Regions from separate parts of the Streptomyces sp. NPDC090021 genome, predicted to be linked through region 3. Evidence: riboswitches for the same ligand, from Rfam matches in the RefSeq annotation. Region 3 holds a riboswitch; each other region holds the start of a gene.

Region 1 (5,795 bases), on a different contig from region 3:
TGAAGGCCTTTTGGTACCACTTCGCCATCATGTTCGAGGCCCTCTTCATCCTGACGACGCTCGACGCGGGCACCCGCGTGGGCCGGTTCATGCTCCAGGACACCCTCGGCAACGTCCACAAGCCCTTCAAGGACGTCAGCTGGAAGCCCGGCGTGTGGTTCGCGAGCGCGATCGTCGTCGGTGCGTGGGGCTACTTCCTGTGGGTCGGCATCAAGGACCCGCTGGGCGGGATCAACCAGCTCTTCCCGCTGTTCGGCATCGCCAACCAGCTGCTGGCCGCGGTCGCACTGGCCGTCTGCACCACGCTGCTGGTCAAGTCCGGCCGGCTCAAGTGGGCCTGGGTGACGGGCGTCCCGCTGGTCTGGGACGCCACGGTGACCCTCACCGCCAGCTACCAGAAGGTCTTCTCCGAGGACGTGAAGGTCGGCTTCTTCGCCCAGCGCGACAAGTACCAGGCGGGCATCGACGCCGACAAGGTGCTGGCCCCGGCGAAGAACATGGACGACATGCACACGATCGTCACCAACGCCACGGTGGACGGCGTGCTGTGCGCCCTCTTCGCGGCCCTGATCATCGTGGTCCTCGCGGACGCGCTGCGGACCTGCGTCAAGGCCGTTCGCGACCCCGGATCGGCGGAGCTGTCGGAGGTCCCGTGGACCGAGTCGAAGATCGTCGCCCCGGCGGGCCTGATCGCCACCCCCGAGGAGCGGGCCCAGCTCGCCGCCGCAGGGGCGGACCGCGACTCCGGCGGCGGGCAGGTCAAGGAGCCGGTGGGGTGAGCACCGTACGCAGCATGCTGGCCAGGGCCCGGTTCTACGTACGGGAGTTCTCCGGGGAGGCCGCCTACGACCGGTACGTGGCCCACGCCCGCTCCCACGACCCGGACGCGGAGGTCCTCACCCGCCGCGCCTTCGAACGCGCCCGCACCGACGCCCGCGAGGCGGACCCCCGCGAGGGCTTCCGCTGCTGCTGAAGCGCTCGAAGGGCCCCGCAGCCTCTCGGCGGGGCCCTTCTGCGTTGCTCAGCGCACCCAGTCCTTGAGGACCTCGGTCTGAAGGGTGATGCCGACGGGGTCGGGGAGCGCGATGTCCGTTCCATAGGGCACGATGTGGATGCTCTCGTACCGCTGGCCGTTGGTCTGGCTGTAGACGGAGACCTTGCACTTGGCCCGGTCGATCAGCAGGTACAAGGGGATGCCGGTCTCCGCGTAGGCACGGGGCTTCTCGACGTGATCCCGCCGGACGGTGTCGGAGTCCCACGAAGTCACCTCGACGGCCATGAGGATCGGAGCGGGGTCGACCCAGTCGCCCTGTCCCGCGAAGGCCTTGGAAGGGGCCAGCACCGCGTCCGGGATGGCCCTGCCCTCGCGATAAGCCTGTGCCTTGATCCCCTGCCCCCCGTGGAGCCAGAGCTCCGGCCGGTGCTGCAGGAAGATCCGCGTCAACCACTGGATGATCATCTGGTGGTCGCCGTCCGGCATGGCCTTGCTCCTGATGACTCCGTCGATGAACTCAAGTCGCGTGCCTTCTCGCTCACGAGCGGCTATGCGCGCGACAGCCTCGAAGTCCTCGGTCAGCATGTGGGGCCTGTCGGTCATCACGGTCATGCCTCGCTCACCTTCCTCGACGGTGCTGCCTCCGACGATAGCGCCGCCCGCCGGAGGCGTCCTGCACACTCGACCGCATGGACATGGTGATCAGAACGGCGGTGCCCGCCGACCACGAGACGCTGGGCGAGATCACGGCTCAGGCCTACCTCGCCGACGGGCACCTGGACTTCAACGAGGACGACCCGTACCTGCACGTGCTGCGCGACGTGGCCGGGCGGGCCGCCCGGGCCGAGGTGCTCGTCGCCGAGCACGACGGGCAGGTGCTCGGCGGCGTGACCTTCGCCGCACCCGGCAGCCCGCTCGCCGACATCGCCGGCCCCGACGAGGCCGAGTTCCGGATGCTCGCGGTGGCCCACGCGGCCCGCGGCCGGGGCGTCGGCGAGGCCCTGGTGCGGGCTTGCGTCGAGCGGGCGCGGGCGATCGAGGGCGTCACGGGCCTCGTGCTCTCCACCCAGCACAGCATGGCCGGGGCCCACCGGATCTACGTACGACTGGGCTTCGAGCGCACACCGGAACGGGACTGGGCACCCATCGAAGGCCTGAAACTCCTTACGTACCGACTCAAGCTGTAGCCACGCCGACACTACATGTTGGGGGTGCCGCACAAGGGCGCCCCCACATGTATGCTCATGCCTGCTGTCGCCGCAGGGGAATCCGGTGGGAATCCGGAACTGTCCCGCAACGGTATGAAGTGTCCGGCATCCGGACGCCAAGTCCGATGACCTGCCGTCAGCGCGCCCGGGTCGACCGAACCGGGTGCCGACACGTCCGGGCCTCGCGGTTGGGCCGGTGGACGCCATGCGGTGTGCCCGTTCCTGCCACGCCCGCATGCGCCCGCGCCCGCCCGCCGATGACCGGGCCGAGCGAGGGAGAGCTCCCGCCGTGACCATCGCGCCTTCCGCACCGCGCGCCGAGTCCGTTTCTGGCGACAACACCGAGGGCCCGGGGGCCACGCTGCTGCGTACCCTCACCGAACTGACGGCGGACCTCCCCGACACCGACCCCGGCCGCGTCGCGGCCGCAGCGCTCCGCGGCCGCAGCTCCGCCGCCGACGACGCCGAACTGCGGGGGCTGGCCACCGAGGCCGCCGCGGGCCTCATCTCCGAGGACCCCGCCTACTCCAGGCTCGCCGCCCGCCTGCTGACGCTGGCCGTGCGCGACGAGGCCGCGAGCCAGGGCTCCACCTCCTTCTCCGCCTCCGTCGAGGTCGGCCACCGCGAGGGCCTGATCGCCGACCGCACCGCCGAGTTCGTGCGCGCGCACGCGGCCCGCCTGGACTCGCTGGTCGAGCACACCCTCGCCGAGGGCGCCGACGACCGTTTCGGCTTCTTCGGCCTGCGGACCCTGCACAGCCGCTACCTGCTGCGCCACCCCATCACCCGTCAGGTCATCGAGACCCCGCAGTACTTCATGCTGCGCGTGGCCTGCGGTCTCGCCGCGGACGAGAGCGTCCGGGCCGTCGAGGAAGTCGCCTCGCTGTACCGGCTGATGAGCCGGCTGGACTACCTGCCGTCCTCCCCCACCCTCTTCAACTCCGGCACCCGGCACCCGCAGATGTCCTCCTGCTACCTGCTGGACTCCCCGCTGGACGAGCTCGACTCGATCTACGACCGCTACCACCAGGTCGCGCGCCTGTCGAAGCACGCCGGCGGCATCGGCCTGTCGTACTCCCGCATCCGCGCCCGCGGTTCGCTGATCCGCGGCACCAACGGCCACTCCAACGGCATCGTGCCGTTCCTGAAGACCCTCGACGCCTCCGTCGCCGCCGTGAACCAGGGCGGCCGCCGCAAGGGCGCCGCCGCCGTCTACCTGGAGACCTGGCACGCGGACATCGAGGAGTTCCTGGAGCTCCGCGACAACACCGGTGAGGACCAGCGCCGTACGCACAACCTGAACCTCGCCCACTGGGTGCCGGACGAGTTCATGCGCCGCGTGAACGCCGACGCCGAGTGGTCGCTGTTCTCGCCGGCCGACGTCCCCGAGCTGGTCGACCTGTGGGGCGACGCGTTCGACGCCGCCTACCGCAAGGCCGAGGCCGACGGCCTGGCCCGCAAGACCATGCCCGCCCGCGACCTGTACGGCCGGATGATGCGTACCCTCGCGCAGACCGGCCAGGGCTGGATGACCTTCAAGGACGCCTCCAACCGCACGGCCAACCAGACCGCCGAGCCGGGTACCGTCGTCCACTCCTCGAACCTGTGCACCGAGATCATCGAGGTCACCAACGACGGCGAGACGGCCGTCTGCAACCTCGGCTCGGTCAACCTGGGTGCCTTCGTGCTCCCGGAGACGGGCGAGATCGACTGGGAGCGCCTGGACGAGACCGTCCGCACCGCGGTGACCTTCCTCGACCGCGTGGTGGACATCAACTTCTACCCGACCGAGCAGGCCGGCCGTTCCAACGCCCGCTGGCGCCCGGTGGGCCTGGGCGCGATGGGCCTCCAGGACGTCTTCTTCAAGCTGAAGCTGCCCTTCGACTCCCCCGCGGCCAAGGCCCTGTCGACCAGGCTCTCCGAGCGCATCATGCTGGCCGCGTACGAGGCCTCCTGCGACCTCGCCGAGCGCAGCGGCCCGCTGCCGGCCTGGGAGCAGACCCGCACCGCGCGCGGCGTCCTGCACCCGGATCACTACGACACCGGGCTGAACTGGCCGGAGCGCTGGGAGGCGCTGCGCGCCCGCGTCGCCGAGACCGGCATGCGCAACTCCCTGCTCCTCGCCATCGCCCCGACGGCCACGATCGCCTCGATCGCCGGCGTGTACGAGTGCATCGAGCCGCAGGTCTCCAACCTGTTCAAGCGCGAGACGCTGTCGGGCGAGTTCCTCCAGGTGAACGGCTACCTGGTGGAGGAGCTGAAGCAGCTCGGCGTGTGGGACGCCCAGACCCGTGAGGCGCTGCGCGACTCCTCGGGCTCGGTGCAGGGCTTCGGCTGGATCCCGGCGGAGGTGCGCGAGCTGTACCGCACGGCGTGGGAGATCCCGCAGCGCGGCCTGATCGACATGGCGGCGGCCCGTACGCCGTTCCTGGACCAGTCGCAGTCGCTGAACCTGTTCCTGGAGACGCCCACCATCGGCAAGCTCAGCTCGATGTACGCGTACGCCTGGAAGCAGGGCCTGAAGACCACGTACTACCTGCGCTCGCGCCCGGCGACGAAGATCGCCCGCGCCGCCCAGGCCGCCACCGCCGCTCCGGTGGCGCTCCCGCAGGCCGTCGACGCCGAGGCGCTGGCCTGCTCCCTTGAGAACCCCGAGTCCTGCGAGGCCTGCCAGTAATGAGCTCCGCCCACCCGTCACCCGACCACCGCCCCTCGACGACGGCACTTCGTGCCGACACCTCTGGAGGCAAGAACCTCCTGGACCCGGGCTTCGAGCTGACGCTCCGGCCGATGCGCTACCCGGACTTCTACGAGCGCTACCGGGACGCGATCAAGAACACGTGGACGGTGGAGGAGGTCGACCTCCACTCGGACGTCGCGGACCTCGCGAAGCTGACGCCCGCCGAGCAGCACATGATCGGCCGGCTGGTCGCGTTCTTCGCGACGGGCGACTCGATCGTCGCGAACAACCTGGTGCTGACGCTGTACAAGCACATCAACTCCCCGGAGGCGCGTCTGTACCTGTCGCGCCAGCTGTTCGAGGAGGCCGTGCACGTCCAGTTCTACCTGACGCTGCTCGACACCTACCTGCCCAACCCGGAGGACCGCGCGGCGGCCTTCGACGCGGTGGAGAACATCCCCTCCATCCGTGAGAAGGCGCAGTTCTGCTTCAAGTGGATGGACTCGGTCGAGAAGATCGACCGGCTGGAGACGCAGGCCGACCGCCGCCGCTTCCTGCTGAACCTGATCTGCTTCGCCGCGTGCATCGAGGGCCTGTTCTTCTACGGCGCCTTCGCGTACGTGTACTGGTTCCGCTCGCGCGGCCTGCTGCACGGCCTGGCCACCGGCACCAACTGGGTGTTCCGTGACGAGACCATGCACATGAACTTCGCGTTCGAGGTCGTGGACACGGTCCGCAAGGAGGAGCCCGAGCTCTTCGACGACGCCCTCCAGCAGCAGGTCACCGACATGCTGAAGGAGGCCGTGGAGGCGGAGCTGCAGTTCGGCCGCGACCTGTGCGGCGACGGCCTGCCGGGCATGAACACCGAGTCGATGCGCGAGTACCTGGAGTGCGTCGCGGACCAGCGCCTGGT
Region 2 (5,795 bases), on a different contig from region 3:
CCTCGAAGATGGACCAGCCGATCAGGAGCGTGGTCGGAATCGCGCTGCCTTCTGCCCTGGCGCCCGTTCCCGTCGCGGGGCGGATGTCCGCCGGGTAGCACACCTTGATGTCACCGAACTCCTCCGAGGTGGTGGACCAGTGAAGCGCGCGCCGCTCGTCCCGTATTTCTCTCATCTCGAACGATGTGGTCAATGCGTGCTCCTAGTCGAAGGGGTTGAGGAACTTGCCGACCTTGCTCGCGCCTGATGCGATTCCCTTCCCAAGATCCTCCGCCTTGTCCCCCACCCAGTCGGTGGACGTGTTCCACGCGTCGGCGATGTTCTCCCGGTTCTCCCAGGCAAGGGCACCCGCATAGATCACACCCGTGCCGACGGCCAGGCCCACCGTGACCGGGTTCGGCGCGACCATCGCGGCGGTCAGGGTCGCGTTGAACGCTGTACCCGTCAGGTCGGAGGCGAACTTGTCGGGGTTGTTGGCTATCTTCTCCGAGTCGTAGGTGGAGAGGTTCGCAACTCCGTAGAGCGTCGCACCCGCGGACCCGACGATGCCGAGCCCCCGCATGGCACCGGCCGCCTTGGCCGCATTGGCCAGCCCGCCGCTCTCGGCGACCGTGATGAGGTTCGCCTGGGCTGCAGTCGTGGGCGTGATGAGCGCGCCGTTCTTCATGTACGAGCCGTACTGCGCAGCCACCGCATTGGAGCCGCCGAGAACCGATCGGGCGGCAGAGGAGGCGTTCAGGGCATTGGCGGCACCGGGAATGTTCGGGCTACCGCCGATGAGCCGCGCGGTCAGTGTGCCCGGCGCGTTCAGCAGGGTTCCGGGCTTGCGGTAGGCCTGGATCAGGGCGAACGCGCCGGGGACCGTGATACCGGTCGCCCTGGCGAAGGCGGCGAGGGAGACGGCACCTGACACGTAACGGGAGTAGAGCCTGCCCCACTCCGGGTTGCCCGAGAGTCTGGCGACGATGTCACCCTGGGCGCGCGCCGACCACATGCTCAGCGTTTCCTTCTTCGGGTCCATCAGCAGGCCGCTGAGGTCGAGTGAGACCTCATCCTCGGCCTTCGGCGGGGCGGCCGCGATCATGTCGCCCTTCGCCTGGCCGTTGAATCCGCTGCCGAAGGTCATATCGTTCGCGTTTCCGCCGCCGATGGCGTCCGTGACCACGGTCTCCAGGGACGCCTTGAGGTCCTTGTCCGCCTCGTCGAAAGACTTCACGCAGGCATCGATGTACTCGGCCCAGGCCCCTTCGTTCTCCTTGACACTCTGGAGGGCCTTGGAATCCGCCTGGAGGTCGGCGCGCTCCTGACCGGTCAGTCGGTCGTAGCCGTAGGCGACACGGCCCTGCTCCGACACCTTCATGCCCGCAGCCACAGCGTCCGCGCGGGCGGATTCAAGGATCTTCTTCAGCTCAGCGAATCGCTCACGCCCCGCGCGCAGCACCTTGGCGGTGGCCTTCGCCTGGGTCTGCGCCGCCAGATACTCGTAGTGGGTCCCGACGAACCGGCGGTTGGCGGCGATTGCCGAGACGCCCACCCAGCCGGAGCCGGTTGTGATGGGCAGGACGGCACTCTTGTAGCGTCCTTCGACCTTCTTCAGTTCCTCGGCGACCTTGTCCCACCCCGTCGCGGCGGTATCGAGAAGACCGAAGTCGGTGGTCATGACCTCGTGATATGTCAGCAACGCCCATCCCCCGAGAGCATCTCGCCGGCAGAAGGCGCACCAAAGCCCGCTTAACCGATCTTACGTTCGGGACAACCCTAACCAACCCGACCAGTCCACGTGCCAGCACACGAACCGAGGAAGCATGCCATGCAGTGGCAGTGGATTCGGCCTGATCGTCTTCTCGCTCACCGTGCCGCCCGCCGCGGTGGCGGTGATCGTCGATCGGGTGGGGGACCGGGCACGGCGGCACTGGAACTCGCTGCGGCACCGCAGTGCGGCAAGCCCGCTCCCTGCCATCTCCCTTACGGGCCATGCCACAACGTGCCAGTAGAGACGGTATCCGGCGGTCAGCAGAGACGTTTCCAGAGACCTCGAGACTGCCATCGTAAGCAGCGTTTCCCAGGGCAACAGCCATGCAGACGGTCAAGTGCCGGGTGATTCCCAAGCTTATAGCGCGGGTTCGATTCCCGTCATCCGCTCAGATACGAAGGCCCAGGTCACAGACCTGGGCCTTCGTCGTTGTCCGGACCTCTCCGGGTCTGCCGCACCCTCCGCGTGCCACAGGCTCCCCGAGGCGGAACGTGCGTCGCGATGGTCCGGCCGAGACTCCGGGCGGGCGCCCTCCCGGGTCCGACGACCGCGCTCTGTGGCTGGTCGCACAGTTGTGGGTCTGGCGGGGCCGTGGCCGGTTCTGCGATGCTTCCGTCCGACAAGCGACGGCGGAACGAGGAAGCCGGTGAGATTCCGGCACGGTACCGCCACTGTGTAGGGGGAGCGACTCCACCCATGGCCACCGCCCCAACCGGGGGCGGGAAGGCCGGAGAAGCTGTGATCCCGAGTCAGGAGACTCACGCCGTCGCACCTCGATGTACGGGGCGGATTTCCCCAGGAGAGGCGGTGGCACTCGTGTGCCTGCGTATGCGTGGGGGCGGCTTCGCGCCGCCTGTGGTTCTTTGGAGCCGGCCTGCCCGGGTTGATTCCCGCGCCCGTTCCCTCCTCAGGTTCTGACGACCCCCTCCCCCAGCGGGTTCCTTCCCGTACGCCGCATCACGCGCCCGCCATACCGGCGCTGCGCACTGTCCACGCATGTCACCAGGAGTCACCTTGTCCGTACGATCCGCCATGCCTGCTCGCCGACCGGCCACCGCGGTGGCCTTCCTCGCCGCCGCTCTCACGCTCACGGCGTGCGGGGGCGAGCCCGGCCCGCCCGCCGACGCCAAGACCCAGGTCGCCGGGGAGGGGTGCATCAAGGACTTCGACCCGGCCAAGGACTACTTCCCCGTCAAGTCGACGGTGGAGCACGCCAAGAACTTCACGCTCCGGTACGAGAAGAGCTACCAGGTCCTCACCGTCAACGAGCCTTTCCCCAAGGGCAAGCCCGAGTCGTACGTGCTGGTCAAGTGCGGTGCGCCGAATCCGGAGCTGACCGGTGAGCTGGCATCCGCGCAGCAGGTCACGGTTCCGGTCAAGAGCCTGTACTCCGCCTCCACCACCCACCTTCCGCTGCTGACCGAGACCGGCACGCTCGACGTGCTGACGGGGGTGGCGAGCACCGCGACCGTCTCCTCCGCCCAGGTGATCGAGCGGGTGAAGGCGGGCAAGGTCACCGAGTACGCCAAGGACCGTACCCTCAACGCCGAGACGGTCATCGGCGCGAAGCCGGACGTGCTGATGACCCAGGGCACCGACGACCCGCAGTACCCCAAGCTGCGCCAGGCCGGAATCGCCGTCGTAGCCAACGCCGAGTGGCTGGAGTCCAGTCCGCTCGGACGCGCCGAGTGGGTCAAGGCGATGGCCGCACTCACCGGGGCGGAGCAGCGCGCCGGCGAGGTCTTCGACACCATCGAGACCGACTACCGGAAGGTCGCCGAGAAGGGCGCACAGGCGGTCAAGGACGGCAAGACCGTCGACGTTCTCCCCGGCACGATGTACCAGGGCACCTGGTACATGCCCGCCGGCGGCAGCTACGCCGCCCAGCTGATCAAGGACGCGGGCGGCACCTACCCCTGGGCCGGCGAGCCGGGCACCGGCAACGTCCAGCTGAACTTCGAGGCCGTGTACGCCAAGGGCGGCGAGGCTCCCGTCTGGGTCGCCGACCAGAAGTGGAAGTCCACCGCCGACGCGGTGAAGGCGGACAACCGGTACGGGCAGTTGAAGGCCCTCTCCGGCGGTGCGGTCTGGACAAACACCAAGGCGCTCGGCCCCGGCGGCGGCAACGACTACTTCGAGCGCGGCGTGCTGCGCCCGGACCTGGTCCTCGCCGACCTCTTCGCCCTGATGCACCCGGACCAGGCGAAGGACCACACCTTCACCTTCTACCAGCCGGTGCCCAAGGCGTGACGACGCACACGGCAACCGCGCCGGCCGCCGCATCCGCCCCGGACGCCCCCGACACCCCCCGGGCGCCGCGGCCGGGGCGGCGGCGCCTGGCCGTCGTCCTCGCCCTCGCGGCCGGCACCGCCGCCCTCTTCGTCCTCACCATCGCCACCGGCTCCCACCCGGTGCCGGTCGCGGAGGTGGTACGCATCCTGTTCGGCGGCACCGCCGAGGACCCGCGCTGGACGGTGATCGTCGAGCAGGTCCGGCTGCCGCGCGCGCTGACCGCCACCGCCGTCGGCGCCGCTCTGGCGGTGGCGGGCGTGCAGATGCAGACCCTGTTCCGCAACGCGCTGGCCGACCCGTTCTCCCTCGGGGTGAGCTCGGGCGCCAGTATGGGTGTCGCCGCGGTGGTGGTCGGCACCGGCGGGGTCGCCGGCAGCTTCACCGGAGACCTGGCCGGGCTCGGGCGCGTGGGCGTCGTCCTGGCCGCCTCGCTGGGCGCCGCCGCCGTGCTGGCCCTCGTCCTGCTGCTCTCGCGCTGGGTGCAGTCGGCCGTCACCCTGCTCGTCATCGGCGTCATGATCGGCTCGGCGGCCACCGCCGTGGTCGGCGTGATGCTCGTCTACGCCCGGCCCGAACGCGCCCAGCAGTTCGTCATGTGGGGCCTGGGCAGCTTCAGCGCCACGACCTGGCCCGACCTTCAGGTCATGCTGCCCGTCATCGGAGCCGGACTGCTGACCGCCCTGCTCACCGCCAAACGTCTCAACGCCCTGCTGCTCGGCGAGGACTACGCCCGCACGATGGGGCTGAACGTACGGTGCAGCCGAGATCTGGCACTGTTCGGCACCTCGCTGCTGGCGGGCGCGGCAACAGCGTTCTGCGGTCCGGTCGCGTTCCTCGGCCTGGCCGTCCCGCACCTGACCCGGGTGGCGTTGGGGACCTCGGACCACAGGGCGCTGATCCCGGCGTCGATGCTCGCGGGAGCGTTCCTCGCACTCGCGTGCGCGCTGCTCAGCCAGCCGCCCGGCACGGAATCCGTGCTGCCGCTCAACGCCATCACCTCACTGTTCGGTGCTCCCGTCGTCATCGCTTTCCTGATCCGCAGCCGTCGCGGCGTACAAGGAGTGGCCTCGTGACCGACACCATGACCGGCCCCGTCACGCAGACGGCCGGCGGACCGGACCCCACCGGCGGCCTGGTCACCCAAGGCCTCGCCGTCGGCTACCGCACCCGGTCACCACGCCGCCTCGGAGCGGGGCGGGCCGTGCTCTCAGGGCTCGACCTCCAGGCACGGGCCGGCGAACTGACCGTTCTGCTCGGCCCCAACGGCGCGGGCAAGTCCACGCTGCTGCGCACCCTGTGCGGGCTCCTGCCACCACTCGACGGCCGGATTCGCATCGGCGGGACCGACCTCGCACGGCAGCGGCCGGCCGCGCTCGCCCGGCGGCTCGCGGTCGTCCTGACCGACCGGGTGGACCCCGGACTGCTGTCCGTACGAGAACTGGCCGGGCTCGGCCGCCACCCGCACACCGGATTCAGCGGCCGTCTCACGGCCGCTGACCACGCGGCCGTCGAGTGGTCGCTGAAGGCGGTGGGCGCGGAACACCTCGCGGACCGGCCGGCCGCCGAACTCTCCGACGGCGAACGCCAGCGCGTCCTGACCGCCCGCGCCCTCGCCCAGGAACCGGAGGTCGTCCTCCTCGACGAGCCGACCGCCTTCCTCGACGTCCCCTCGCGGGTGGCACTCACGGTGCTGTTGCGCGACCTCGCCCGGGACAAGGGCCTGACCGTCGTGGTCAGCACTCACGACCTG
Region 3 (5,795 bases):
GAGATGAGAGAACCAAGCGGGTGAACGAGCGAGCGAACCCACCTCGCACAGGGCATGGAAGAGCCATGAAGGAAAACGTCGACCACCGCGTCCCGGTCCTCATCGTGGGCGGCTCGCTGGTGGGCCTGTGCACCTCGCTGTTCCTCGGCCGTCATGGCATCACGCACATGCTGGTCGAGAAGCACGCGGGAACCTCGCTGCACCCGCGTGGACGCGGTATCAACGTACGCACGATGGAACTGTTCCGGGTCGCCCGGGTCGAGGAGCGGATCCGCGAGGCCGCCTCGGTCCTGGCGGACAACCACGGCATCCTGCAGGGCGGCTCGCTGACCGGCGACGACCAGGAGTGGCTGTTCGAACAGATCGACCCCGGTGGCGCACTGGCCCGGTTCAGCCCTTCCACCTGGTGCCTGTGCAGCCAGAACGACATTGAGCCGGTCCTGATGTCCGTGACCCCGACGCTCGGGGCGGACCTGCGGTTCTCCACCGAGCTGCTCTCCTTCGAACAGGACGAGAGCGGCGTCACCGCGCTCGTGAAGAACCGGGAGACCGGGGAGCGCAGCACGGTGCGCGCCGACTATCTGGTCGCCGCCGACGGGCCACGCAGCCCCGTCCGCGAACAGCTCCGGATCGGCCAGAGCGGCCCCGGCGACCTGTTCCACAACGTCAGCGTCACCTTCCGGTCCCGCATGCTCGCGGACGTGATCGGCGACCGGCGCTTCATCGTCTGCTACCTGACCAAGCCCGACGCCGACGGCGCTCTGCTGCCCGTCGACAACCGCGAGCGGTGGGTCTTCCACGCGCCGTGGCACCCCGACCGGGGCGAGACGCTGGAGGACTTCACCGACGAACGCTGCGTCGAGCACATCCGACGGGCCGTCGGCGCACCCGACCTGGACGTGGAGATCACCGGGAAGGCACCGTGGCACGCCGCCGAGCGCGTCGCCCAGCGGTACGCGGCCGGCCGGGTCTTCCTCGCCGGGGACTCCGCCCACGAGATGTCGCCCACCGGGGCGTTCGGCTCCAACACCGGCATCCAGGACGCGCACAACCTCGCCTGGAAGATCGCCGCCGTGCTGGGCGGCGCCGCGGGCCCGGGGCTGCTGGAGACCTACGAGGCCGAGCGGCTCCCGGTGGCGCGGGCGACGAGCGAGCGGGCCTCAGCCCGTTCCGCCGAGCACAGCCACCCGGGGTACGAGCCGGACCACGAGTCCGCCGCCGCCGCACCGGCGCGCGGCGGGCCGCAGAACGGCGTCCTCGCCGTGGCCATGGGGTACGGGTACGGCCAGGGCGCGGTCGTGGGGGCCGACCCGGAGCTGCCGGTCGTGCCCGAACGGATGCGGCTCTGCGGTGACCCGGGCACGCGCGCCCCGCACCTGTGGCTCCGCGAACCGGCGGCGGGGGAGCGGAGGTCCACCCTCGACCTCTACGAGCGGTCCTTCGTGCTGCTCTGCTCCGAGGGCACCCCGTGGAGCGGAGCGGCCGGCTCGGTCGCCAAGCGGATGAACGTACGCCTGGACGCCTACGCGATCGGCACCGGCCCGGAGGCCGACCTGATCCCGGAGGACGGCGGCGACTGGGCCGAGGCGCACGGCACCACCGAGGCCGGAGCGGTCCTCGTCCGCCCGGACGGTTTTGTTGCCTGGCGCTCGACGGCGGCCGTGGCGGACCCGGAGTCGGTCCTCTACAAGGTCCTCACGACCCTGCTGCACCGCCACTGACACCCGGCCCGGAGGCGCCCGTCCGGCGCCTCCGGGCCGGATCGGCTCACGGGACCGTCGTCGGACCGGGCCCACCCGGTCTCTTCGGTGTCCAGGCGCCACGGCCGCGGCCCCGGCGGGTTCCGGCTCCCCGTGCTCCCGCGTGCTCACCCGCGGGACGTCGTTTCCGTGTCGGCCCAATTCTCCTCGTCGGCGGGCAGGGCCACCGGCACGTCGGCCTTCCCGTCGGTGATCCGCCGCACCACCGGCGGATGATCCGCACGGCATCGCGTACGGGTAACCCACCCACGGTGGGCGGCGGGTGGCTGCCGCGGACCGCCTCGGCACCTGCGCGTCTCATCACGGCTTCCGGATGCTGGACAACCGTACCCACTGCCGGGGAAGGGCATCTACTCTGGCCGGTGCAGCTGGTTCGCCCCGTCCGCCAGGCGGGATGCGTCGTAAGAGGGAACCCGGTGGGAATCCGGGACTGCCCCGCAGCGGTGAGCGGGAACGACCGCCGTCATACGCACTGGGACCGGACAACGGTCCTGGGAAGCGACGGCCAGTAGGTGCCCGCCGGGAGACCGGCAGGCGTGCCCGCGAGTCCGAAGACCTGCCCGTTGCCCGCGTGCGCCCCGTCGTGCGCGGACATCCCGGTGACCTCGTGGGCGGGTCGGCGACACATCAGGCGGGCGACCGCGGGCGCGTACGGGTACGTACGTCCTCCCGCAAACCGGTCGTGGTCCGTCCTGTTCGTCATCCCTTCGCGCTCGCGACCCCCGCCGGGGTCCACAGGAGACAGCTCGCGAAGGAGAGTTCCGTGACCAGCAAGACTTCCGCCACCGCCGGACGGGCCGGTGCGGCCACCGTGTACGGCTATCCCCGGCAGGGGCAGAACCGGGAACTGAAGAAGGCCGTCGAGGGCTACTGGAAGGGCCGGGTCGGCGCCGACGCACTCCGCGAGACGGCCCGGGACCTGCGCCGGACGAACTGGCGGCAACTGGCCGACGCCGGCATCACCGAGGTGCCCACCGGTGACTTCTCGTACTACGACCACGTACTGGACACCAGCGTCATGGTCGGCGCCGTCCCCGCCCGCCACCGCGCCGCCGTCGACGCGGACGCGCTGGACGGCTATTTCGCCATGGCGCGCGGCACCCAGGAGGTGGCCCCGCTCGAAATGACCAAGTGGTTCGACACCAACTACCACTACCTGGTGCCGGAACTGGGCCCCGACACCGTCTTCACCGCGGACTCCTCCCAGCAGGTCGCGCAGTTCGAGGAGGCCCGCGCGCTCGGCCACACCGCCCGCCCGGTCCTGGTCGGGCCGGTGACGTACCTGCTGCTGGCCAAGCCCGCCCCCGGTGTGGCGGCCGGTTTCGACCCCCTCGCCCTCCTCGACCGCCTGCTCCCCGTGTACGCGCGCGTCCTCGCCGACCTGCGTGCGGCCGGAGCCGAGTGGGTACAGCTGGACGAGCCCGCCCTGGTGCAGGACCGCACCCCGGCCGAGCTGAACGCCGCCGCCCGCGCGTACCGCGGGCTCGGCGCCGCGGCCGACCGGCCGAAGCTGCTCGTGGCCACTTACTTCGACCGGCTCGGCGAGGCCCTGGCCGTGCTCGCCAAGGCCCCCGTGGACGGGCTCGCCCTGGACTTCACCGGCGCGGCCGCCGCGAACCTCGACGACCTCGCCGCCGTCGGCGGCCTGCCCGGCAAGCGCCTGGTCGCCGGCGTCGTGGGCGGCCGCAACGTCTGGATCAACGACCTGGAGAAGTCCCTCGCCACGCTCGGTACCCTCCTCGGCCTGGCCGACAGCGTCGACGTGGCCGCCTCCTGCTCGCTCCTCCACGTGCCGCTGGACGCCTCCGCCGAGCGGGACATCGACCCGCAGGTCAGGCGCTGGCTCGCCTTCGCCCGCCAGAAGACCGTAGAGATCGCCACGCTCGCCCGCGGGCTCGCCCGCGGCACGGACGCCATCGCGGCCGAACTCGCCGCCAACCGGGCCGACCTGGCCTCCCGCGCCACCTCCTCCGTCACCCGTGACCCCGCCGTCCGGGCCCGGGCTGCGGCCGTCACCGACGCCGACGGCCGCCGCTCCCGGCCCTACGCGGAGCGGGTGACCGCCCAGCGCGCCCGCCTCGGCCTGCCGCTGCTGCCCACGACGACCATCGGATCGTTCCCGCAGACCACCGAACTGCGCACGGCCCGCGCCGACCTGCGGGCCGGCCGCACCGACACCGCCGGCTACGAGGACCGCATCAGGGCGGAGATCCGGGCGGTGCTGGCCTTCCAGGAGAAGGCAGGCATCGACGTACTGGTGCACGGCGAGCCCGAACGGGGCGACATGGTGCAGTACTTCGCCGAGCAGCTCATCGGCTACCTCGCCACGCAGCACGGCTGGGTCCAGTCCTACGGCACCCGCTACGTCCGCCCGCCCGTCCTGGCCGGCGACATCTCCCGCCCCGACCCGATGACCGTCCGCTGGACCACGTACGCGCAGACGCAGACGACCAAGCCGGTCAAGGGCATGCTCACCGGGCCGGTCACCATGCTCGCCTGGTCCTTCGTGCGCGACGACCAGCCGCTCGCGGACACCGCCCGGCAGGTCGCGCTGGCCCTGCGCGACGAGGTGAACGACCTGGAGGCCGCCGGAACCTCCGTCATCCAGGTGGACGAGCCGGCCCTGCGGGAGACCCTCCCGCTGCGCGGAGCCGACCACGCGGCCTACCTCGCCTGGGCCACCGAGTCCTTCCGGCTCACCACCTCGGGCGTCCGGCCGGACACCCAGATCCACACGCACATGTGCTACGCCGAGTTCGGCGACATCGTCGAGGCCATTGGCGACCTCGACGCCGACGTCATCAGCCTGGAGGCCGCCCGGTCGCACATGCAGGTCGCCGACGAACTGTCCGGCGCCGGGTATCCGCGCGAGGTCGGTCCGGGCGTGTGGGACATCCACTCGCCGCGGATCCCCTCGGTGGAGGAGGCCTCGGCGCTGCTGCGCAAGGGTCTGGGGGCCATCCCGGCCGAACGGCTGTGGGTCAATCCCGACTGCGGTCTGAAGACCCGGGCCTGGCCCGAGACCCGGGCCTCCCTGGAGAACCTGGTCGAGGCGGCCCGCCTGGTTCGCGCCGAGGTGGGCGCCGACGGGTCCGGCGCCGCCTGATACCCGCGGAGCCCGTCAGGCGGAGAGCGGGCGACGGGCGTAATCCGGCGAGTGCGGCCGGTCCCCGTCACCGGTCCCGTCACCTGGCCCGTCCGCGGTCTCGGTGAGCCCCGCGACATGGTCGGTGATCATGTCGAGGATGGCCGCCGAGACCGCGGCGTCGCCGAGCACGAGGTGGTTGAGGGTGAGCCCGTCCGTCATGGCGGCCAGGTAGCGGGCCAGTACGTGCACCGGTACCCGCAGTTCGAAGGGCATGAGCCGGCGGAGCTGCTCGATGAGCTCGGTGTAGGTGTCGCAGTACAGCTCGTACTGGCGTCGCGCGAGGTGCTCGAACCCGGGCCGGCGCAGGGCGTACTGCGTGAGTTCGTAGGTGAGCATGTGCTCGCCCGGGTTGGCGGCCACATGGTCCCAGTACGCCTGGAAACCGGCCCGGATGGTCTCCCGGAGGGTGGCCCTGGGCCGGATGGCCTCCCTCGCCACGGCGATGCCGTGCTCGGTGATCGCCACGATCACGGATTCGAGCAGGGCCTGCTTGGAGTCGAAGCAGTAGTGGAAGACGCTCAGGGACACGCCCGCCTCGGCGCAGATCGAGCGTGTCGTCGCCCTGCCGACGCCGTCGCGGGCCATCACGCGGATCGCCGCCTCGGTCAGCTGCCGGCGTCGCTCGGCCGACGGCATCCGTGCCATGGGCGTTCGTTCCCTTCGTTCCGTGCGGTGCCGTGCTGTCGGGCAAAGGCGGCCGGGGCCGGCCGGATCGGCGGATCCGGCCGGCCCCGGCCGCGGGGGCGTGGGCGGTGTCAGCTGCTGTAGACGCCGACCTCGTGGAGCGAGTAGCCCCACTTGGTGCCGCGCTGGACCCCGTGGACGCGTACGTAGCGGGCGGTGGTACCGGTGAACAGTGCCGTGTCCAGACCGCCGTCACCGGTGGT

The links. A riboswitch is a leader RNA that binds a small molecule or an ion and turns the genes downstream of it on or off. The one in region 3 is predicted to bind cobalamin.
Region 1: linked by a shared signal. The riboswitch ahead of ACIPXC_RS16250 (ribonucleoside-diphosphate reductase subunit alpha) and the one ahead of metE (5-methyltetrahydropteroyltriglutamate--homocysteine S-methyltransferase) in region 3 are both predicted to bind cobalamin.
Region 2: linked by a shared signal. The riboswitch ahead of ACIPXC_RS15140 (ABC transporter substrate-binding protein) and the one ahead of metE (5-methyltetrahydropteroyltriglutamate--homocysteine S-methyltransferase) in region 3 are both predicted to bind cobalamin.

The regions. Positions count from the first base shown of each region.
Region 1 is NZ_JBIVFO010000017.1:133,155-138,949, reverse strand. Features, by position in the region: gene ACIPXC_RS16270 (carbon starvation CstA family protein) at 1-779, shown strand, start outside; gene ACIPXC_RS16265 (YbdD/YjiX family protein) at 794-973, shown strand; gene ACIPXC_RS16260 (Uma2 family endonuclease) at 1,022-1,606, opposite strand; gene ACIPXC_RS16255 (GNAT family N-acetyltransferase) at 1,684-2,181, shown strand; cobalamin riboswitch at 2,226-2,355, shown strand; gene ACIPXC_RS16250 (ribonucleoside-diphosphate reductase subunit alpha) at 2,492-4,879, shown strand; gene ACIPXC_RS16245 (ribonucleotide-diphosphate reductase subunit beta) at 4,879-5,795, shown strand, end outside.
Region 2 is NZ_JBIVFO010000016.1:73,511-79,305, reverse strand. Features, by position in the region: gene ACIPXC_RS15150 (hypothetical protein) at 1-193, opposite strand, end outside; gene ACIPXC_RS15145 (hypothetical protein) at 203-1,660, opposite strand; cobalamin riboswitch at 2,349-2,534, shown strand; gene ACIPXC_RS15140 (ABC transporter substrate-binding protein) at 2,786-4,003, shown strand; gene ACIPXC_RS15135 (FecCD family ABC transporter permease) at 4,000-5,118, shown strand; gene ACIPXC_RS15130 (ABC transporter ATP-binding protein) at 5,115-5,795, shown strand, end outside.
Region 3 is NZ_JBIVFO010000045.1:7,150-12,944, reverse strand. Features, by position in the region: gene ACIPXC_RS29170 (FAD-dependent oxidoreductase) at 66-1,721, shown strand; cobalamin riboswitch at 2,113-2,339, shown strand; gene metE (5-methyltetrahydropteroyltriglutamate--homocysteine S-methyltransferase) at 2,524-4,866, shown strand; gene ACIPXC_RS29160 (TetR/AcrR family transcriptional regulator) at 4,882-5,553, opposite strand; gene ACIPXC_RS29155 (discoidin domain-containing protein) at 5,664-5,795, opposite strand, start outside.